DNA from 2 places in the Micrococcus sp. H39-S4 genome. Region 1 is predicted to be linked to the other one. Evidence: riboswitches for the same ligand, from Rfam matches in the RefSeq annotation. Region 1 holds a riboswitch; the other holds the start of a gene.
The links. A riboswitch is a leader RNA that binds a small molecule or an ion and turns the genes downstream of it on or off. The one in region 1 is predicted to bind S-adenosylmethionine.

Region 1 (11,008 bases):
CCCTGCCCGCGCCGATCCTGCGCCGGTTCGGCGCCCGCCGCGTCATGCTCGCCGGCAGCGTGGCCATCGCCCTGCTGACGACGGCGGCCGGTCTCGTCCTCGACATCGCCGGGGCGGGCGCGGGGGCCGGGCACGGTGCGGGCACGGCCGCGGGCTGGCCGCTGTGGGTCTTCGCGGGCCTCGTCCTGGCGTCGGGCGTGCTCGACGCCGTCGTGGACACCGCCCAGAACGCGCAGGGCCTGCAGGTGCAGACCCGGCTGGCCCGGCCCGTGCTCACGACCATGCACGCCGGCTGGAGCCTCGGAGCGGCCGCCGGCGCCGGGCTCGGCGCCGCGGTCATCACCGTGGGCGGCCCCGCGGCCCTGCACCTGGGGCTCAACGGCGCCGTGTGCGTCGCGGTGCTGCTGGGGGTCCGGCGCCTGTTCCTGACCGAGGACCCCGCGGATCCGGTGCCGACCGATGACGCGTCCGACGAGGCATCCGCGCGCCCGACGCCGGCCCGCAGCGGGGTGCTCCCGCCGCGTGCCGCCCTGGCCGCGCTCGTCCCCGCCGTGGTGATCGCGATGGCCGGCTTCGGCGTGGAGGAGTTCGGCAACGCGTGGGCCACCCTGTTCCTGATCACCGAGCGCGGCCTGGACCCGGCCGCGGCGGTGCTCGGCGCGTCGACCCTGCTGGGCGCGCAGTTCATCGGCCGCCTCGCGGGCGACCGCACCCTGGCCGCCCTGGGACGACGCGGGGCGTTGACGGCGGGGCTGGGCGCCGTCGTCGTGGGGCTGGGGCTGGCCCTGGCGCCGCTGCCCGAGTCGGTGGCCGTGCCTGCCGCGTTCGCGGGGCTGGCCCTGGCGGGGCTCGGCTGCGCCGTGGTGGTGCCCGTGGCCTATGCCCTCGGCGACGAGGCGCCCGGGCTCAAGCCGCAGACCGGGCTGGCGGTGACGAGCTGGTGCATGCGGCTGGCCGGGGTCGGGCTCAGCCCGGCGGTCGGGGCGCTGGCCGGCGCCGTCGGTCTGGCACCGGCGCTGACGGTGTTCCTGGGCCTGGCCGTCGTCGGGGCGGTGCTGGCCGCCCGGCTGCCCGCCACCCCGTAGGAACCGCTCAGTCGTCGTCGACCTCGCCGGCGAGGGCCCGGGCCGCCAGGTGCTCCTCGGTCGCGGCCTCCCAGATCTCCTTGGCGGCGGAGCCGTTGAGCAGCACGAGCAGCACGCCCACGATGATGTCCGCCCAGCCCGACGCCGTCAGCACGGTGATCCCGGACAGGGCGATCAGCACGGCGCCGGCCACGAGGTCGTTGCGCGCCGCGAGCCACGCCGCCCGGGTGAGGGAGCCGCCGTCGGTGCGGACGCGGGACAGCAGGGCCACGCACACGAGGTTCACGAGGATCGAGCCGACGGCCACCCCCAGCAGCACGCCCGCGGCCGGCGGCTCGGGGTCCCCGACCTTCGTGGCCGCCATGACGAGCGCCGCCACGGCCGGCAGCACGATGACCCCGGCCATGACCTTGCCGATGACCGCCTGCCGGGCCGCCGTCCACCCCAGCGCCACGAAGATCAGCAGGTTGACGGCGAAGTCCTCGAAGAAGTCGACGGAGTCCGCCACGAGGGCCACCGAGCCGATCCCCAGGGCCAGGATGATCTCGACCACCAGGTAGGCGCCGTTGAGCAGGGCCACCGCGAGGACGGTGCCCCGCAGGGCGCGGGCGCGCCGGCGGTCCGCTGCGGCCGCCCGGTTCACGCGCCCGGCGCGTCGTCCACGAACACGTACGTGTCCACCAGGGTCCGCGCCGCGTTGCCGCCGATGAGCCCGTCCACGATCCGTTCCAGCGGGGCCATCGCCTCGTCCACCTCGATCTGCACGGGGTACTGGGCCACGAGCAGGGCGAGCAGGTCGGCCACGGCCTGCAGCGCGTCCTCCTCCCCCAGCTCCGGGTCCCAGCCCACGAGCACATCGGCCGGCGCGTCCTGGCGCTCCGGCGTGTAGGACACCGCGAACGCGCGGATGCGCCCGCCCTCGGCCTTCGGCGCGTCGCGGAGCACGACGGCGCCCGCGGCCCCGGTGGCCGGGCCCAGCAGCAGCTGCTGGGCGGCCCCGACACTCAGGGTCGACGGGTCCCACGCGTGCACGGCGTCGTAGAACGCGGTGACCGCCTGCGTCAGCTCGACGGAGCCGGTCGAGGCCTCCTCGAGGACCACGCCGTCCGGGTGCTCCTCCCCGCGCACGTCCGGCAGGCCGATGGCCCCCGGGGCGATCGCGACGCGGCGGGAGCGCTGCACGGGCGTGAAGCCCTCGGCCACGAGGAACGCCTCGGTGCCGGCGGCCAGGGCGGCGGTCTGGGACCGCACGGCGTCCGTGTCCACGGGCGGGCGGCCCGTGGCACCGTCGGCCTCGGTCTGCGGGTCGGCGCCGGCCACGCCGGGCACCAGGGCGTCCCTGGCGAACCGGGCCTTCAGGGCCGTCGTCGGGATGGCGCCGGCGGCGTGCGCCTGTACGGCGAGCCCCCGCAGGGCCGCCACGAGCGCCCGGCCGATGCCCCGGCGCCGCTCGGCGGCCGCGGTCTCGACGTACAGCCACAGCCGCCGCGGGTGCACGGACGAGGCGTAGACGACGCCGGCCGCCACCGGCACACCGGCGGCCTCGGCCACGAGCGCGCGGCGCCAGGGCCGTTCCGCGTCCTCGGCGAGCATCGCCCGGTCCTGGTGCTGCTGCGCGTTGGCTGGGTCACCCCACACCTCGAGCAGGGCCAGGTCGTCCCCGGGCCGCCAGGGACGCAGCACGATCTTCCCGCCGGCGACCGCGGCGGAGTCGAACAGCGCGCCGCCGTCGTCGTGCCCCGCAGCCCCGACCGTTCCCGTCACGTCCCCGCTCACTTGACCAGGCGCTCCAGCAGGTAGGACTTCACCTGGGACAGCGCCACGCGCTCCTGGGCCATGGTGTCCCGCTCGCGGATGGTCACGGCCTGGTCCTCGAGGGTGTCGAAGTCCACGGTGATGCAGAACGGGGTGCCGATCTCGTCCTGGCGGCGGTAGCGACGGCCGATCGCGCCGGAGTCGTCCGTCTCGATGTTCCAGAGGGTGCGCAGCTCCGCCGCGAGGGACTGGGTGGCCGGCTGCAGCTCGGGCTTCTTCGACAGCGGGAGCACGGCGGCCTTGACCGGGGCCAGGCGCGGGTCCAGCTTGAGCACGGTGCGCACGTCCACGCCGCCCTTGGCGTTCGGGGCCTCGTCCTCGGCGTAGGCGTCCACGAGGAACGCCATCATGGCGCGGGTCAGGCCGAAGGACGGCTCGATCACGTACGGGGTGTAGTGCTCGTTGTTGGCCTGGTCGAAGTACTGCATCTTCGTGCCCGAGTGCGCGGTGTGCCGGCCGAGGTCGTAGTCGGTGCGGTTCGCGATGCCCATCAGCTCGCCCCAGCCGTCGCCGCCGGTGAAGCCGAAGTCGTACTCGAGGTCGATCGTGGCGTCCGAGTAGTGGGCCCGCTCGTCCGCGGGGACGTCGAACTTCCGCAGGTTCGCGGGGTCGATGCCGAGGTCGATGAACCAGTCCCAGCAGTCCTCGACCCAGCGGTCGAAGTGCTGGCCCGCCTCGGCCGGCGGCACGAAGTACTCGATCTCCATCTGCTCGAACTCGCGGGTGCGGAAGATGAAGTTGCCCGGGGTGATCTCGTTGCGGAACGCCTTGCCGATCTGGCCGATGCCGAACGGCGGCTTCTTCCGGGCCGCGCCCAGCACGTTGAGGAAGTTCACGAAGATGCCCTGCGCCGTCTCCGGGCGCATGTAGTGCAGGCCCTCCTCGTTGTCCACGGGGCCGAGGTAGGTCTTGACCAGGCCCGAGAACAGCTGCGGCTCGGTCCAGGCGCCCTTGGTTCCGCAGTCCGGGCACACGATCTCGGCCATGCCCTCGGCCGGCCGGCCCTTCTTGGCCTCGAACGCCTCGAGCAGGTGGTCCTGGCGGTGCCGCCTGTGGCACTGGGTGCACTCCACGAGCGGGTCGGTGAAGGTCTCGACGTGGCCGGAGGCCTCCCACACGGCGCGCGGCAGGATGATGGAGGAGTCCAGGCCCACCATGTCCTCACGGGAGCGCACGAAGGTCTTCCACCACTCGGCCTTGATGTTCTCCTTCAGCTCCACACCCAGGGGCCCGTAGTCCCACGCGGAGCGCGAACCGCCGTAGATCTCACCGGCCTGGAACACGAAGCCTCGGCGCTTGGCGAGGTTGATGACGTTGTCCAGCGGGGACTTGGCAGCCATGGGGGCATCACTTCCGTACTCATCGGCGGGGCGGGAGGGGATCACGACGACGACGGCACCCGGCCGCCTTCGACGCGGCGGGCCCGTTCCGGCGCGGCGCGCCGGTCGATCCCGTCCAGCCTACCGGCCATGATGGACACCATGACCGAGACGAACGCACCCGACGCCCAGCCCCTGCCCATCCGTGACGCATCCATCCGCCTCGGCCAGGCGCTCAAGCTCGCCTCCCTCGTGGAGGACGGCGCCATGGCCCGCGACGTCGTCACCGACGGTCTCGTCACCGTCAACGGCGCGGTCGAGACGCGTCGCGGAGCCCAGCTGCACGACGGGGACGTCGTGGAGTTCAACGGCGAGGCGTTCGTCGTCCAGGCCGAGCAGGCCTGAGCCGACGCACCGGCGGGCGGCCGCGGCGCCGTCGTCGAACAGGCCCGGTGGGTCAGCCGCGGGGCGGCACCATGTGGGCGAGATACTCCTTCACGTGGCCCAGCTCCTGCTCGTTGATCGCGTGGCCGAGTCCGGCGTAGACGATCTTCATGAGGTCCACGTGGGCGTTCAGCCAGGCATGGGTCTCCTCGACCCGGGGCTCGGAGATGATCGGGTCCTCCTGGCCGCGGCCCCAGAAGACCTTCGGTCGGACGCGGGCGACGTCGTCGTCGCGAGTGAACAGCTCACGCAGCCGCGGCTCGGTGAGCTCCGGGTCCACCACGAAGCCGGACAGCGCCACGGTGCACGCGTAGGCCTCCGGGTCCAGGCGCAGCAGCGACGTGGCCATCGCCATGCCCTGCGAGAAGCCGAGCAGGGAGACGATGCGGAAGTCCCCGCGCACGGCCTGCACCCAGGCGTGCAGGGCCTCGACGGCCTCGCGGACCGGCTCGGCGGTGGAACCCAGCTCGCCCGTGACCGGGTCCTGGGAGAGCGGGAACCAGGCGTGGGAGCCCGGCTGCAGGGGCAGGGGCGCGCGCACGGCGGCCACCGTCACGTGCTCGGGCAGGTGCGGGACGAGGCCGAACAGGTCGTCCTCGTTCGCGCCGTAGCCGTGCAGGACGATCAGCAGGTCCTCGGTGCGCTCGCCCTCGGGGCGGGACCAGCGGACGACGGGCTCGACGGCGGGGGTGGGGTTCGCGTTCACGTCCGCCAGCCTAGCGAGCGGCACGGTCGGCCCCACCCGGAGGTTGACCCCTCCCGCGCGACGCGGGCAGAATCCTACCCGTGGGTAACCCATCCTCCTCCCAGCCTCCGCACGCCTCCGACGCGACCCCGGTCGACGACCCCGCCGCCCATCCGTGGCGCCGCTACGTCGCCATCGGGGACTCGTTCTCCGAGGGCATCGGCGACCCGGACCCGGACCGCCCCGGCTACCACCGCGGCTGGGCCGACCGCCTGGCGGGGGAGCTCGCCCGCCTGACGCCGCCCGGTGAGGACCTGGCCTACGCCAACCTGGCGGTCCGCGGGAAGCTGCTGGACCAGATCGCCGAGGACCAGGTGGAGCCGGCGCTCGCCCTGCGGCCTGACCTCATCAGCGTGTGCGCGGGCGGCAACGACATCCTGCGCGGCGCGGACCCGGACGAGATCGCGGTCCGGCTGGACGCCGTCGTCGAGCGTCTGGCCTCCGACGGCGCCACCGTGCTGCTGTTCAACGCGACCGACGTGAAGGGCACGCCCGTCATCGGCCGCATCCGCGGCACCGTGGCGATCTACAACGAGAACGTGCGCACCATCGCGCTGCGGCACGACGCGCTGGTGCCGGACATGTGGTCGCTCAAGGACCTCGCCCGGCGGGAGATGTGGGCCGAGGACCGCCTGCACTTCTCTGCGCTCGGGCACCACACGATCGCCGCGATGGTGCTGGACACCCTCGGCGTGGAGCACGGCCTCGAGCACCTGCGCCTGTCCCCGCCGGCGCCGCGCACGTGGCGCGAGGCCCGCGCGTCGGACGCGGCGTGGGTGCGCACGCACCTGGCGCCGTGGGTGGTCCGCCGCATCCGCGGCGTCTCCTCCGGCGACGGCGTCACGGCCAAGCGCCCCGTCCCCGAGCCGCTCTTCGGCGCGCCGATGCCGCGGGGCTCGGACCACACCGAGCCGCTGGACGTCGTCGAGCCCTGAGCCCGGCCGGCGGGGACCGGTGGCCGTTTCTCGAACGAAAGTGCCGCGACACGCCGCCGTTTCCCGAACGAAAGTTCAGAGGGCGAGGGTGCGCTTGAGCGTGTCGGCCACCTGGCCGTATTCGGTGAGGAAGCCGTCGTGGCCGATGGGCGAGGCGATCGTGTGCACCGGCGGCCGCGCGGGCAGCGCCGCCGCGAGCGCCTCGGACTCGGCCGGCAGGTAGAGCCGGTCCGAGTCGACGGCGGCCACGAACGCCCGGCCCCGGTAGTCCGCGAGCGCCGCCGCCACGCCGCCGCGCCCGCGCCCGACGTCGTGGCCCATGAGGGCCTCGGTGACCACGAGGTAGGAGTTCGCGTCGAACCGGTCGGTGAGCTTGGCCGCCTGGTGGTCCAGGTAGGACTCCACGGCGTAGCGCCCGCGCCCGCCCGGCACCCCGACGACGGCGCCGAACGGGTCCTCGACGCCCTGCGGTTCCCGGCCGAACCGCTGGCCGAGCTCTCCCGCCGTGCGGTAGGTGGTGTGGGCGATGCGCCGGGCGATGCCCAGGCCGGCCACGGGGCCGGGGCCGGGGTAGTAGTCGCCGCCCTGGAAGTCCGGGTCGAGGCGGATGGCCGCGGTCTGGGCCTGCCCCCACGCGATCTGGTCGGCGGAGGAGGCCGCGGTGGCGGCCAGCACACCCACCCCGGCGACGCGCGCGGGGTGGGTCGCGGCCCACTCGAGGGCGCGGGCCCCGCCCATCGATCCGCCGATCACGGCGCGCCAGGCGCCGATCCCGAGGTGGTCGGCCAGGCGCCGCTCGGCCTCGACCGCGTCCCGCAGCGTGAGGAACGGGAACCGGGAGCCCCAGGGCCGCCCGTCGGGGGCGGGCGTCGAGGGCCCGGTGGAGCCGTGGCAGCCGCCGATCATGGCGGGGGCGACCACGAACCACCGGTCCGTGTCCACGGCGCGGCCCGGGCCGACGAGGGCGTCCCACCAGCCCGGCGTCGGGTCCTCCTCGTGCGCGGCCACGTGCGCGTCGCCGGTGAGGGCGTGCAGCACGAGCACGGCGTTGGAGCCGTCGGCGGCGAGGGTGCCCCAGGTCTCGTAGGCCAGCTCGACGTCGGGCAGCAGCCCGCCGGTCTCGGTGCGCAGCTCGCCGACCCGCAGGCGGTGGCGGCCGCCGCGGGGCAGCGCGGTGCGCGACGGACGCGTGGCGACGGCGGTCATGCCCGCTCCCCCGCGTCGTCGTCGCCGCGGCGGGCGGCGGCCGCGAAGCCGCGCTCGAGGTCGGCGAGGATGTCCTCGACGTCCTCCACTCCGAGTGAGAGCCGCACCAGACCGGGGGTGACGCCGGCGGCGCGCTGCTCGTCGTCGGTGAGCTGGGAGTGGGTGGTCGAGGCCGGGTGCACCACGAGCGAGCGGACGTCACCGATGTTGGCCACGTGGTGGTGCAGGGTGAGCCCGTCCACGAACGCGGCCCCGGCCTCGCGGCCGCCCGCGATCTCGAAGGAGACGAACGCGCCCGCGCCCTTCGGCAGGTAGCGCTGGGCCCGCTCGTGCCACGGGCTGGACTCCAGGCCGGCGTAGACCACGTGCTCGACGTCGTCGCGGCCCTCCAGCCAGCGCGCCACCGCGGCCGCGTTGGCCACCTGCCGCTCCATGCGCAGGGACAGGGTCTCCAGGCCGAGGTTCACCAGGAAGGCGTTGAACGGGGAGATGGCCGAGCCGTAGTCGCGCAGCAGCTGCACGCGCGCCTTGAGGATGAAGGCCAGGTTGGCGCCGAGCGGCGAGCCCACCCCGAGGTCCCGCGCGTACACGAGGCCGTGGTAGGACTCGTCCGGCTCGTTGAAGCCGGGGAACCGCTCGGCGTGCTGCGCGTAGTCGAACGTGCCGGCGTCGACGATCACGCCCGCGATGGCCGCGGCGTGCCCGCCGAGGTACTTCGTGGCGGAGTGGGTGACGACGTCCGCGCCGTGCTCGATCGGTCGCAGCAGGTACGGGGTGGCCAGCGTGTTGTCCACGATCAGCGGCACGCCGGCCTCGTGGGCGGCGTCGGCGACGGCGCGCACGTCCAGGACGTCCCCGCGCGGGTTGCCGAGGGTCTCGCCGAAGAACGCCTTGGTGTTCGGCTTCACGGCGGCGCGCCAGGACTCGAGGTCGTCCGGGTCGGTCACGAACGTCGTCTCGACGCCGACCTTGGCGAGGGTGTGCTTGAACAGGTTCTGCGTGCCGCCGTAGAGGCTGGCCGAGGCGACCACGTGGTCGCCGGCGCCGGCGAGGTTGAGGATCGCGAACGTCGTCGCCGCCTGACCGGAGGCCAGCAGCAGCGCGCCCACACCGCCCTCGAGCGCGGCGATCTTCTCCTCCACCGGGCCCTGCGTCGGGTTGCCGATGCGGGTGTAGAGCGGGTCGAGGTCCTTGAGCGCGAACCGGTCCGCGGCCACCTGGGCGGACGGGAAGTCGTACGAGGTGGTCTGGAAGATCGGCAGGGCGGTCGCACCGAAGGCGTGCTGGCCGACGGCGACGCCCGCGTGGACCTGCGCGGTGGAGAAGCCCCAGGCGTCGGGGGTCGGGGTGGGCTGGTCGGTCATGGCGGACCCTCCTGAAGGGTTCAGGGGCCGGACCCGGCCGCCCCGCCCGCCGGCCGACGTGCCGATCCGCGGACCGGCGTCGTCGAGGTGCCGGAGATGACCCGGCGCCGTCGAGAGGGGCCGTGGGATCGGCCCGCGCTTGCCGGCGTCCGTTGTGGGGCCGGCCTGGTCGTCACCCGGGGCACCCCACCGCGGAAGGAGGGTTGCCGGTCAGCATGCCGGGGCCTGTTGCTGACTCTCGTGACCGTGCCTCCGAGTGTAGCCCGCCGCCCCGCCACGATTTCGTCACGCGTGTCACACGTGGATACGCTCTCCGCACGGGGCGCCCGACCCGTCAAGGGCTCGACGCCCCTGGACTCGCACCAGGTCAACCCCCGGGGCAGCCCGGGAACGGAGAGGAACAGCGCAGTGCACACCTGTCGCATGGACCACGTGTCCTACGCCGCCGGCCCCGAGGGCCTGGACGCCACGGTCGCCCGCATCGCCGAGACGCTGGGCATCGAGCGGATCAAGGGCGGTGTCCACCCACGTTTCGGCACCCAGAACGCGCTCTTCCCCATGACGGAAAGGCAGTATCTGGAGGTCGTCGAGGCCCTGGACCACCCGGCCTCCCTCAGCGCGCCGTTCGGCCAGCTCGTGCGCGCCCGCACCGAGCAGGGCGGCGGCTGGATGAGCTGGGCGGTGGCCACCCCGGACATCGGCCGGTTCGAGCGCCGCCTCGGCCGCGAGGCCGTCCCCGGCAACCGTCGCTTCCCGGACGGCCGCGAGCTGTCCTGGCGCCAGATCGGCATCAAGGGAACCCTCGCGGACCCGCAGCTGCCGTTCATCCTGCGCTGGGCCGACGGCCAGGAGGACATGCACCCCTCGCAGGCGGCCGAGCCGCAGGCCACCATCGAGCGCCTGAACATCGCCGGCTCCCCCGAGCGCCTCGCCGAGTGGCTCGGCGACGACGAGGACGGCCAGGTCCAGGACGTGAACATCGAGTACGTCGCGCCCTCCGGCACCCCGGGCATCGTCTCGGTCACCTTCCGCACCCCGAAGGGCGAGGTCACGCTCTGAGCGCGGGGGCGGGGCCGCTCAGCCGAGCAGCCCCGCCCGCGCCAGCAGCGGGTAGCCGACGAACCCGACGGCGTCCAGCAGCGCGTGCGCGATGACCAGGGGCATCACCCGGCGCACCCGCAGGAACACGAGCGCGAACACCACGCCCAACAGGGCGTTGCCCACGCCCGGCCCGATCCCCTGGTACAGGTGGTACGCCCCGCGCAGCAGCGCGAGGGCGAGCACCACCACGGCCGCGCGGGTCGGCAGGTACAGCCCCTCGGCGCTCACCCACGACGACGGCACGGCCGGCGCCGGATCGCGCGCCAGGCCCGCGGCGCGCAGCCGCTGCAGATACCCGAGCCGGTCGACGAGCCAGGCGCCCACGATGACCTCCTCCAGCAGTCCGTGCCGCAGCGCGGAGAGCAGCAGGACCGGCACCTGATACCAGCTCTCCCCGAGCGCCGAGCCGACGATCGCCGTCGTGATCCCCAGGGCCCGGCCGGCGGCGTAGACGCCGAGCGTGCCCAGCCCGATGGCCGCGAACAGGCCCAGGCCCCAGGCCAGGTCGCGGCCGGGGCGGCGCAGGTCGAGGCCGAGCACCCGGAACGGGTTCCGGCCGCGCAGGTGCATCAGGTGCAGCACGAGGGCCACCGGCACCAGCGCGAACCCGATGCCGAGCAGCTGATAGGTCAGGTCGAACACCCAGCGGTCGGCCAGGGCCGGGTTGAGGACGGTGGTCTGCTCGCCGAGCGGGGCCTGGGTGGCCTTGTCGATGAGCTGGACGATCGCGTAGACCGCCGACTTCCCCAGAGAGAGGCCGAGGACGATCGCGATCTCCCACCGCACCGTGCGCGCCGAGGGGGCGGGCAGCGCGGGGGCGGGTCGGACGGCCGGGCCGGCCTGGGAGCGGGACGTGCGCGGGGTGGCGGGCATGCCCCCCAGTATCCGCCCGCCCCTCTCCCCCCGGGCGCTTTCGAACGTGAGGGAGGGCCTGTCTCCCGTTCGAAAGTCCCCATTCCCCCGATGTCACGTTCGAAAGTCCGGGAGGGCGGAG
Region 2 (11,008 bases), on a different contig from region 1:
CCGGGTCCGAGGCCGACGGTGCGGGCGCGTCCTGGCTCGAGACCGCCCGCGCCCTCGACACCCACGCGTGGACCACCGTGTTCGGGGTGGCCACGGACGTCTCCGCGCTCGAGGCCGAGCGGAACGTGCTGCGTCACGTGCCCACCCCGGTCCTCGTGCGGCGGCACTCGGGGCCCGCCAACCACCTGCTGCGCATCGTCTCCGCCGGCCTGCGCGCCGGGGCGCCCATGACCGTGAGCCTGGGCCCGACCCCCACCGTGGAGGGGACCGATGCGGACGGGCTCTCGGCCGAGGCCGTGCGCGGCCGGGTGGAGGAGCTGGTCCGGTCCGTCCGCACGGAGGGTTCCGGCACGGCCGCGCCGGTGGACGTCGTCGTCGAGGACGACGCCGCGTTCCACGACCGCGCCCGGCGGCTGGCCCTCATCCCGCCCGCAGCGGAGGGCGGCGGCGACGCACGGATCCGGCTCGTCGCCGACTGGGCCGGCGACCGGGAGGCGGCCGAGGCGGCGCGGAGCGCGCTCCACGCGGCGCTCGGCGACACCCCCGACGTGGCGGTCTACGCTGGCCCCGTGGTGAGCGCCGGCGAGGTGGAGCTGCTGCCGTTCCTGCACGAACAGGCCGTGTCCGTGACCGCCCACCGGTTCGGCACGCCGGACCATCTGACCGAGGGGGTCCTGTGACCCCGAGGAGGAACATCCGATGCATCTGATCCCCCGCACGATCTGGGTCGTCGCCCGCGCGCGTCGCCGCCCGCGCGCCGGACTCTGGGAGCCGACGACGCTGCCGATGCGCGCCCTGCCCACGGACGTGGACATGGCCCTGCACGTCAACAACGGCCAGTACTTCGGGCTGTTCGACCTCGGCCGCTTCGACGCGATGGTCCGCACCGGCCTGTGGGACGAGATCCGCCGTCGCGGCTGGACGCCTGTGGTGCAGGCCGAGCAGATCGCGTTCCGCCGCTCGGTGACCCTGGGGCAGCGGTTCGACGTGGAGACGCGGATGATCGGCCTGGATGAGCGCGCAGTGTGGTTCGAGCAGCGCGTCGTGGTCGACGGCGACGTCGCGGTGCGCGCGTACATCTGCACGCGCCTGCGCACGAAGGACGGCCGCCCCGTGGAGAACGACGAGGTCCGGGCGATCGCGGCGGCGGCCGGCCACGACCTCGCGGGGGAGCCGACGCTGCCGGAGTGGCTGCACGAGTGGCGGCGCAGCGTGGCCCTGCCGTCGGCCCGGACGCCCCTGCCCCACACGTGGGACCTCGATACAGTGCGGCGAGGATGAACGTTCGAGTGATATGGGGCACGATGGTCGGGTGAACAACAGACTCCTGATCGTCGCGACCCTCTCGCTGGCCGCGCTCGTCGTCGTGCTGGTGGCCGCCATCGGCGGCGGCGCGTGGTGGGTGCTGGCGGTGCTCCTGGTGGCGCTGCTCGTGCTCGCCGTGTGGGACATGACCCAGAAGCGGCACGCGATCCTCCGCAACTACCCCGTGCTCGGCCACATGCGGTACCTGCTGGAGTCGATCCGCCCCGAGATCCAGCAGTACTTCATCGAGCGCAACTTCGACGGCAAGCCGTTCGACCGGGACACCCGCTCGATCGTCTACGCCCGTGCGAAGGGACTGGACAGCCACAAGGCGTTCGGCACCGAGCGGGACACCTCGGAGATCGGCTACGAGTTCCTGTTGCACTCCACCGCCCCGGTCAACCCGCCGGAGGAGCCCCCCACGGTGCGGATCGGCGGCCCGGACTGCCGCCGGCCCGTGGACATCTCGCTGATGAACATCTCGTCCATGTCCTTCGGCTCCCTCTCCGCCAACGCCGTGATTGCCATGAACAAGGGCGCCGGCCTGGGCGGGTTCATCCACGAGACCGGCGAGGGCGGCCTCACCAAGTACCACCGCGGCAACGGCGCGGACCTGTTCTGGGAGATCGGCTCCGGCTACTTCGGCTGCCGCAACGAGGACGGCACCTTCAGCCCGGAGAAGTTCGCCGAGAAGGCGCTGCTGCCCGAGGTCAAGGGCATCACCATCAAGATCTCCCAGGGCGCGAAGCCCGGCCTGGGCGGCATGCTGCCCAAGGAGAAGATCTCCCCCGAGATCGCCGAGGCCCGTGAGATCCCGATGGACAAGGACTGCCTGTCCCCGGCGTCCCACTCCGCGTTCCGCACCCCGCGCGAGATGGTCAGGTTCATCGAGCAGCTCCGTGAGCTCTCGGACGGCAAGCCGATCGGCATCAAGTTCTGCGTGGGCTCCCGCGTGGACGTGCTGGCCATGACCAAGGCCATCTGGGAGGAGCGGATCGCCCCCGACTTCATCATCGTGGACGGCTCCGAGGGCGGCACCGGCGCCGCCCCGCTCGAGTACTCGGACCGCGTGGGCACCCCGCTGACCGAGGGCCTCATGCTCGTGCACAACGCGCTCGTGGGCACCGGCCTGCGCCACATGATCAAGCTCGGCGCGGCCGGCAAGGTCGCCACCGGTTCGGACATCGTCAAGCGTCTGATCCAGGGCGCGGACTTCACCATGTCCGCCCGCGCGATGATGATGGCCACCGGGTGCATCCAGGCGCAGAAGTGCCACACGAACGAGTGCCCCGTGGGGGTGGCCACGCAGGACCCGCGTCTGATGCGCGCCATCGACGTGGAGGACAAGGGCAACCGCGTCTTCAACTACCACCGCCTGACCGTGCGCGAGGCCGTGCAGATCATGGCGTCCATGGGTCTGACGCATCCGTCCCAGCTGAACACCCGCATGCTGCGCCGCCGCGTGGACCACCTGAGCACCCGCTCGTACGCGTCCATCTACCATTGGCTGCGCACGGACGAGCTGCTCAACGACCCGCCCGCCGGCTGGGCCATGGACTGGGAGGAGGCGGACGCGGACCACTTCGGCGAGCACGCCCGCGTGGACTACCTCACCGAGCGCGACCCCCAGTGGCGCTCCGAGCTGCTGATCCCGGGCCGCGAGGCGGCCGGCGCCCCAGTGCAGGGCTCGCCCGTCTCCGGGACGGGCTCCACGCTGGTCGACGCCCGGCGGACCGAGTCCGTGCCGCTGACCACGTCGCCGATGCCGCGCGTCAGCTCGCTGGGTGAGGGTGAGTCGCTGTCCTCGCACGGCGGCCGTCGTCGGGCCCCGCAGGATCCGGCACCCGCCGCCACCGCCGGCGAGACGCCCACCGACGAGAACGAGGGCCTGCCGGCGGAGGCCGGCGAGCGGCCCGAGCGCCAGGACGGCGAGGAGGTCACCCAGCGGGGGACCACCGGCCGCGTCGAGGGCGAGCACCGCGGCGAGGGCCGCGTCGGCTGACCCACCCCCGCAGTCACCCCCGCCCCTTTCGAGGCGGGAAATCCACCTCACACGACGCCCCCGGGCGCCCATGAGATGGATTTCCCGCCTCGTCGCGTGAGGGGTCGTAGCCTGGGGCCGTGACCCCGCCCGCCCCCGCCGCTCGCCGCCCCTCCACGGCCCTGCTGTGGGTGCTGCTGGCGGCCATGGGCGCCGGGCCCCTGTTCAACTACGGCGTCTCCGCCTCCTCCACGGTCGTGATGGAGCGGCTCGACGTCACCTCGGGCCAGCTCGGCACCGTGATGACGGTCGTGTTCGCGGCGGCCGCCGTCACCTCGCTCGGCCTCGGCCGGGCCGCCGACCGCCTGTCCGCCCGCGCACAGCTGAGCATCATCTTCGGCGGCACCGCCGCGGCGCTCGTGCTCGGCGCCGTCGCCCCGTCCCTGCCCGTGCTGTACGCGGCGGCCGCCGTCGCGGGCGTCACGCAGGCCATCTCCAACCCCACCACGAACCGGATCATCCGGACCGTGGTGCCGCCGGAGAGGCGCATCGGGTGGGTCGGGGTGAAGCAGTCCGGCGTGCAGGCGGCCCAGCTGGTCGGCGGCCTGTTCTTCCCGGCCGCGTCCCTCGCCCTCGGCTGGACGGGCGCCGCGCTGGGGGCCGCGGTGCTCATCGGGGCGCTCTGGGTGCTCGCGCTGGTCGCCGCCCCGCCGCTGCCCGGGGCGCCGCCGCCGGCCACCGGCCCCGTCGGCGGACGACGACGGCGGGACACCTCGCCCCTGCCGGCCACGGTCTGGTTCTTCGCGGCGATCGCGTTCCTCACCGGCCTGGGCATGCAGGCCACGAACACGTACCTGCCGCTGTTCGCGGTCGAGACGCTGGGGATGACGCTCGTGGCCGGCGGTGCCGCGGCGGCCGTGTCCGGGGTGGTGGGGGTGCTCTCCCGGATCGGGTGGAGCCGGCGGATGAGCTCCGGAGACCGGCCCACCACCCTGCTGACCGTGATCTGCCTGGGTGCCGTGGCCGGCGTCCTGGTGTTCCTCGCAGCGGACCTGCTGGATCTGCCGGTCCTGCTGTGGGTGGGCGCCGCGGTGCACGGACTGACGGTGCTGGGCGCCAACGTGGTGATCAACGCGGGCCTGTTGAGCGAGGTGCCGGCCGAGCGGCTGGGCCGTGCGACCGGGGCGAACTCGATGGGCATGTACGCCGGCTTCGCCCTGGGCCCGCTGCTGATGGGCCTGCTGCGCGACGTCACGGGCGACTACCGGGCCGGCTTCGCGGTCGTCGCGGCCGGGTATCTGCTGGCCCTGGGCGTGGTGCTGCTGTTGCGTCGCCACGTGGGTCGGCGGGGCGCGGCCTGACGCGCAGGGCCAGGACGAGGCCCACCCCGGAGGACCGCGCCTCAGCGACATCACCGCAGTGCAGCCCTGCGGTGATGTCGCAGCGCCGCGGTCGAACGGGCGTACGGCGGAGTGCGGCGCAGTGCGCGGCGGGGCGTGGACGCCTGACACACGACGACGCCCCCGGTCCGTGTGGACCGGGGGCGTCGGAAGCCGTGCGTCAGGCGAAGATCAGAGCTTCGTCACGTTGGCGGCCTGGAGGCCCTTGGGGCCGTCCTGGGTCTCGAACTCGACGCGGTCGTTCTCCTGGAGCTCCTTGAAGCCGTTGCCCTGGATGGCGGAGAAGTGCACGAACACGTCCGCGGAGTTGTCCTCGGGGGCGATGAAGCCGTAGCCCTTCTCAGCGTTGAACCACTTGACAGTACCGACAGCCATGATGGTGTCCTTTCGATGTGCCCCCGCGGTGCGGTGGCGGTGTTGGACCGCGGCCCGGATGTGGGACGCGGGTGAAGCGGCGAGACTGAACCGCTTGCCCAACACTCATCGACGCCGGCGATGCCGGGCTGACGAGCAGTGAAGATGGCGGGATACAGCTTGATCAACTTCAGGCTCCATCATTGCACGGATCTCGCCGACCGGGAACCAGGGGCCCGATTGTTCACCTGGAGTTCGCTCAGAGCGCGCGCAGGCCGTGGAAGAGGTTGCGGTGCAGGGCGGCCGGGGGAGCGGCGTCCGTGTGATCCGCGAAGGCCGTCACCTCCAGCAGCACCACCGTGTGGTCGCCCGCCGGGACCTCGGCGTGCACCCGCGTCTCGAGCCAGAGCGAGGAGCCCCCGATCAGCAGGGCGTCGTGCGGGCTGCGGTGCACGTCGAGACCGGCGAAGCGGTCGCCCTCGCGGGAGGCCAGCTGGCGGCACAGCGGCGTCTGGTCCGCCGCGAGCAGGGAGACGCCGATCGCCCCGGCCCGGCGCAGGCGCGGCCAGGTGCGGGAGCTGTTCTGCGCGGAGAAGGACACGAGGGCCGGCTCCCAGGAGATGCCCACGCCGAAGGAGGAGGAGACCATCACCTCGGGGACGCCGTCGGCGAGGCCTGCCAGCGCGACGACCCCGGTGGGGAAGGCCGAGAGGCCGGAGCGGAGGTTGCCGAGGGACAGGTCGGTGTCCCACGTGGCGGTGTGGGGTTCGTGGGTCAGGGTCATGGCGCGCGTCCTCTTCCGATGACTGGCGCGGCTCCGCAGACGGCGGGAACGCGGATCGCCCGGATCCGCGGAGGCGCGGTACTTGCCCGTCGGGGTGTCCGAGGGGCCGAATCATCACCTGGAGCACCCCACTACTGCGTGAGAGGGTTGCCGTCCCGCCGGCCAGGGCCGTGAATGACGGGAACTCGTGATTCTGAGCCAAGCCTACGGAGGGGTCCGTGGGACGGTCAAAGCGCGGCGGTCGCGCGGCGTCATGAGAGTTCCCCAAAGTGAAGCTTGACACACCGCGCATCCCCAGCCAGGATCATCTCACTCGAGAGGGAGGAGCTCGAGACCGCAGCCCGCGGCCCCCGCAGACGGTTCTCTGGGAGGGATCAGATCATGCGGATGGACATCGAGAAGAAGCCTGCGGCATTGCCGGCCGCCGTGGTCGTCGCGGCTCTCCTCGGTACCGCCATCTCGGGATGCTCCGCTTCCCCGGGCAGCGTCTCCTCCACCGCGAAGGCCTCCACCGCTGCGGCGTCCTCCGTCACCGCGACGTCAGCAGCCCCCTCGGCAACCCGGTCGACCTCCGCCACCGGTTCGTCCGCGTCGTCACCGGCCGGCGAAGAAGCACTCCCCGCCGCGCTGTTCGAGGAGGACGGGATGACGTTGGTCGAGTACACGCGCCGACATCCGGATGCGGGCCATCTCGACCCGGAGAAGGAGTCCGTCCTGGAGGAGGCGGTCGGGTCGGGCACGCAGCAGATCACCGTGGACGCCCAACAGGGTGCGGTCCTTCGGGTCATCGTGCTGTGTCCTTCGGATGCCACCGGTGAGACGGAGATCCGGACCTCACGGGGCGGCGGGGGAACGAAGACCTGGATGGCCGGGTCGGAGGCGCTGTGCGGCGGCTGGTCGGCGGCGACTCCCCCCGTGGATGAGGCGGGGCCGATGACGTTCACCGTCACGGTGGACAACGACAAGCCGTTCCGGATGGTGCTGACCGCACCCTCCGCATGAGGCCACCATCACGACGGCGGATGACGGCGCGGGGAGGACTGAGTCGCTCAGCGTCGGTCGCGGCCGCGCAGCGCGTCCAGCTGCCGGCGGTCACGCTTGGTGGGCCGGCCCGCGCCGCGCTCGCGGTACGGCACCGCGAGCAGCTCACGCGGCACGGGCGGCGGGGAGTGGTCCACATACTGCTGCCGGGCCACGGGGGCACCCACCCGCTTGGCGATCAGCCCCGTGACCTCGAGGATCCGCTCGCGTCCGTCCTGGCGCACCCGCACCCGGTTCCCGACGACGACGGGCGTCGCCGCCTTCACGGGCTCGCCGTCGATGCGCACGTGGCCTGCGCGCACGGCCGCCGTGGCCGCCGACCGGGTCTTGTACAGCCGCACGGCCCACAGCCACGCGTCGATGCGGACGCCGCTCACGCCCGCCCCCTCACGCGAAGCGGGCGCGGATCGCGGCGCCGTGCGCGGGCAGGCGCTCGTCCTCGGCCAGCACGCCGATCCCGTCCGCGACCTCCTTGAGCCCGGTCTCCGTGTAGCGGATGCGCTGCTGCAGGCGCAGGAACGTCACCGTGTTCAGACCGGAGGAGTGCCGGGCCGTCCCCGAGGTGGGGAGCACATGGTTGGACCCGGCCGAGTAGTCGCCCAGCGGCACGGGGGCGTGCGGGCCCACGAACACGGCGCCGGCGTTGCGGATGCGCCCCACGAGGGCCTCGGGGTCGCGCGTCTGGATCTCGAGGTGCTCGGTGGCGTAGCGGTCGGAGACCTCCACGGCCTGGTCCATGTCCCGCACCAGCAGCACGCCGGACTGGGGGCCGGTGAGGGCCTCGCGGATCTGATCCTCGTGGAACGCCCCGGGCACCTGCGCCTCGATCGCCGCCTGCACGTCCCGGAGCAGGTCCTCGGAATCGGTGATGAGCACGGAGGCGGCCAGCGGGTCGTGCTCGGACTGGCTGATCAGGTCCGCGGCCACCCAGTCGGCGCGGGCGGTGCCGTCCGCGATCACGGCGATCTCGCTCGGCCCGGCCTCGGCGTCCACGCCGATCACGCCCTGGAGCGCGCGCTTGGCGGCGGCCACGTACACGTTGCCGGGCCCCGTCACCAGGTCGACGGGCGCGCAGAGCCACCCGCCGTCGTCGTCCTGGACGCCGTGCGCCAGCATGGCCACGGCCTGGGCGCCGCCGGCCGCGTAGACCTCGTCCACGCCCAGCAGCGCGCACGCGGCGAGCACGGTGGGGTGGGGCAGGCCGCCGTGGTCCCGCTGCGGGGGTGAGGTCACCGCGAGGCTCCCCACGCCGGCGGCCTGCGCGGGCACCACGTTCATCACCACCGAGGAGGGGTACACGGCGCGGCCGCCGGGCACGTACAGGCCCACGCGGCCCACGGGGATCCAGTGGTTCTCCACGACGGCGCCCTCGCCGAGCTCGACCGTGGAGTCCTGGGGGTGCTGGGCGTCGTGCACGAGCCGGGCCCGGTGGATCGACTCCTCCAGGGCGGCGCGCACCCGCGGGTCGAGCCCGGCCAGGGCGGCCTCGAGCGCCTCGGCGGGCACGCGCAGGGCGGGCGGACGGACGCCGTCGAACCGCTCGGCCAGCTCCAGCAGGGTCTGCTCGCCGCCGTGGCGGACCTGCTCGATGATCGGGGCGACCACCGGCACCACGGAGGACACGTCCACGTTCGCCCGCGGGATGATGCGGGACAGGTCCGCGGTGGCGGTGTCGAGTGGGCGCAGGTCGGTGACGGAGAGCACGGATTCCTCCAGAGGGGCGGTGGCGGGCCGGCGGGACGGGGCACGACGACGGCCGGGCCCGGACCGCGCGGACGGTCAGGCTCCATTGTGCTCTTCTCCGGGGTGCGTCCGGGGGCGGGTGTCAGACTGTCGTCATGGTCTTCCCCGTCCTGCCCGCCCTCGCGACCCCGCCCCTGCTGACCGCCCTGGACCGCCTCCTGGCGGGCGAGACCGTGCCGACCGGGGTGGAGGGGGACATCCAGGACGGGGCGGCCGCCACCACCCGGGCCTTCGGCGTGGAATGGAATGGGGGACGCTGCTGACCGTGCTGATGGCGTTCGCGATCGGCGCGGCGGTCGTGTACCTGGCCCTGCAGGTGGCACGCGTCGTGCTCGTGCGCCGCCCCGCGTTCCAGCACGGCGCCGCGCGGCTGAGCCTGCCGGCCGCCGTCGCCGCCGGCCTGCTGGCCTCCCGGATCTGGCTCGGGGTCATGGCCGAGGAGCAGACCTGGTACCGGCCGGCGTCGTTCCTCTTGCTCATCGCCGTGGCCGCCGCGGGCGCGTGGGCCGCGTGGCGCCTGGTCGGCGTGATCGAGGCGGGGATCCTCGGCCGCTACCAGGAGACCGGCGTCGAGCACCGCCGCGAGCGACGCATCCGCACGCAGACCATCCTGATCCGGCGCATCCTCAACGCGGTGATCGTGGTGGTGGCCGTCGCCGTGGTCCTGCTGGGGGTGCCCGAGGTGCGCTCGCTCGGGGCCGGCCTGCTCGCCTCCGCCGGTGTGATCTCGGTGATCGCCGGCCTGGCCGTGCAGTCCACGCTGACCAACGTGTTCGCCGGATTCCAGCTCGCCTTCACGGACGCGATCCGGGTGGGCGACGTGGTGGACATGGAGGGCGTGTTCGGCACCGTCGAGGAGATCACCCTGTCCAACGTGGTGCTCAAGCTCTGGGACGGCCGCCGCATGGTCTACCCGTCCTCGCACTTCACCACCCAGCCGTTCGAGAACTGGACGCGGGTGGGCGCCGAGGTCTCCGGCGTCGTGGAGCTGGACGTGGACTGGCGCGTGCCCATGGACGCGCTGCGCGCACGACTCACCCAGCTGCTCGAGTCCACGGACCTGTGGGACGGACGCGAGCACGCGCTGCAGGTGACCGACGCGACCGGCGGCATCGTGCGCATCCGCGCCGTGGTCTCCGCCCGCAACTCCGGCGACCTCTGGGACCTGCGCTGCCTCGTGCGCGAGGACCTCGTGTCCTTCCTGCGCCACGAGCACCCCGAGGGCATCGTGGTGCAGCGCATGGTGGTCCGGCACCCCGCCCACGGCGACGCGTCACCCGCCTCCGAAGGCTCCGACGCGGAGGCCCGCGGTGGCGACCGGACGGGTGAGCCGGGCCCGGACGGCTCCGGGGTGGCGGCCCGCGAGCCGCGCCCGCGCACCGCGCCGCTGCCGCGCGTCGACGGCGCCGATCCGCGCCCGGACACCCTCACCACACCGCTGACCCGCGTGGGCGACCACTCCGGCCTGTACACCGGCTCGATGACGGCGGTGCAGCGCAACCGCGAACTCGCCGGCCCGGGCGAGGAGGCGTTCGCCGAGCGGCGCGCGCAGCAGGCCAAGCAGGCGGCGGCGGACGAGGCCGGGCGGCGCAGCGGCGCCGGCTCCCACACGGACGGCCTCCTCGACGACGCCGTCACGCGCCGCCGTCAGGACGACGAGGACTGAGGCCCGGCGGGAGCGCTCAGCGCTCGAGCGTCGAGCCCTCGGGATCGACGGGCGTGAGCCGGCGCCGCTCGGCCATCGGCTCGGACGCGGGCAGGCCGTGGGTGCCCGGGTCCGTCTCGGCGACGTGGCTCACGGCCTCGGGCGTGTGGTCCCCGTACTGCCGGTACTCTTTCACGCAGAGCACGGGCTGATCGATCTCCTGCAGCAGCTCGTCCGAGACCGATCCCATGACGAACCGGCCGAAGCCGCCGCGGCGGCGCACGCCGATGACCACGATGGACGGGTCCAGCTCCGCGGCCACGTCCTTCATCTCCTCCACCGTGGACCGGCCGCGCGCGTACTGGCGGAACTCGGCCGTCACGCCGGAGGCGTCCAACCGGGCCTGCACGCCGCGCTGCTGCTCCTCCGTGACGAGGGACTTGGTGCGGTGCTCGCCGCCGGGGCCCGCATTGACCACCACCACGCGCTCGCCGGTGGAGCGGGCGATGTCCAGGGCGGTGTCCAGAGCGGCGTCCGCGGCCTTCGAGGGGGCGTAGCCGACGAGGATGGTCATGGGGTGCCTCCGCGGGGTCGAGGGACGGGTCTGAGGTCAGCGTAGTGCGGGCCGGGCCCGCCGCGGAGGGGCTCAGCCCTCGCGCAGGTGGCGCAGGTGCGCGGCCACCGTCTGGACGGCCACGCGGGCCACGGTGCCGGTGAGGCCGGGGTAGATGCGCGGGGCCAGGTCCTCGGGCGTG

Region 2: linked by a shared signal. The riboswitch ahead of O3T09_RS03095 (flavin reductase family protein) and the one ahead of O3T09_RS06160 (bifunctional o-acetylhomoserine/o-acetylserine sulfhydrylase) in region 1 are both predicted to bind S-adenosylmethionine.

What each region holds. Positions count from the first base shown of each region.
Region 1 is NZ_JAPVLT010000004.1:235,547-246,554, reverse strand. Features, by position in the region: gene O3T09_RS06200 (MFS transporter) at 1-1,085, shown strand, start outside; gene O3T09_RS06195 (cation transporter) at 1,093-1,728, opposite strand; gene O3T09_RS06190 (GNAT family N-acetyltransferase) at 1,725-2,849, opposite strand; gene O3T09_RS06185 (glycine--tRNA ligase) at 2,858-4,240, opposite strand; gene O3T09_RS06180 (RNA-binding S4 domain-containing protein) at 4,382-4,624, shown strand; gene O3T09_RS06175 (alpha/beta hydrolase) at 4,677-5,369, opposite strand; gene O3T09_RS06170 (SGNH/GDSL hydrolase family protein) at 5,450-6,343, shown strand; gene metX (homoserine O-acetyltransferase MetX) at 6,419-7,549, opposite strand; gene O3T09_RS06160 (bifunctional o-acetylhomoserine/o-acetylserine sulfhydrylase) at 7,546-8,913, opposite strand; SAM riboswitch class IV at 9,044-9,159, opposite strand; gene O3T09_RS06155 (VOC family protein) at 9,337-9,972, shown strand; gene O3T09_RS06150 (CPBP family intramembrane glutamic endopeptidase) at 9,991-10,887, opposite strand.
Region 2 is NZ_JAPVLT010000002.1:224,808-235,815, reverse strand. Features, by position in the region: gene O3T09_RS03120 (bifunctional proline dehydrogenase/L-glutamate gamma-semialdehyde dehydrogenase) at 1-680, shown strand, start outside; gene O3T09_RS03115 (acyl-CoA thioesterase) at 700-1,281, shown strand; gene O3T09_RS03110 (FMN-binding glutamate synthase family protein) at 1,295-3,307, shown strand; gene O3T09_RS03105 (MFS transporter) at 3,427-4,647, shown strand; gene O3T09_RS03100 (cold-shock protein) at 4,858-5,061, opposite strand; gene O3T09_RS03095 (flavin reductase family protein) at 5,300-5,824, opposite strand; SAM riboswitch class IV at 5,898-6,017, opposite strand; gene O3T09_RS03090 (hypothetical protein) at 6,206-6,826, shown strand; gene O3T09_RS03085 (RNA-binding S4 domain-containing protein) at 6,874-7,242, opposite strand; gene hisD (histidinol dehydrogenase) at 7,253-8,569, opposite strand; gene O3T09_RS03075 (hypothetical protein) at 8,704-8,871, shown strand; gene O3T09_RS03070 (mechanosensitive ion channel family protein) at 8,880-10,274, shown strand; gene O3T09_RS03065 (universal stress protein) at 10,291-10,827, opposite strand; gene O3T09_RS03060 (MBL fold metallo-hydrolase) at 10,900-11,008, opposite strand, start outside.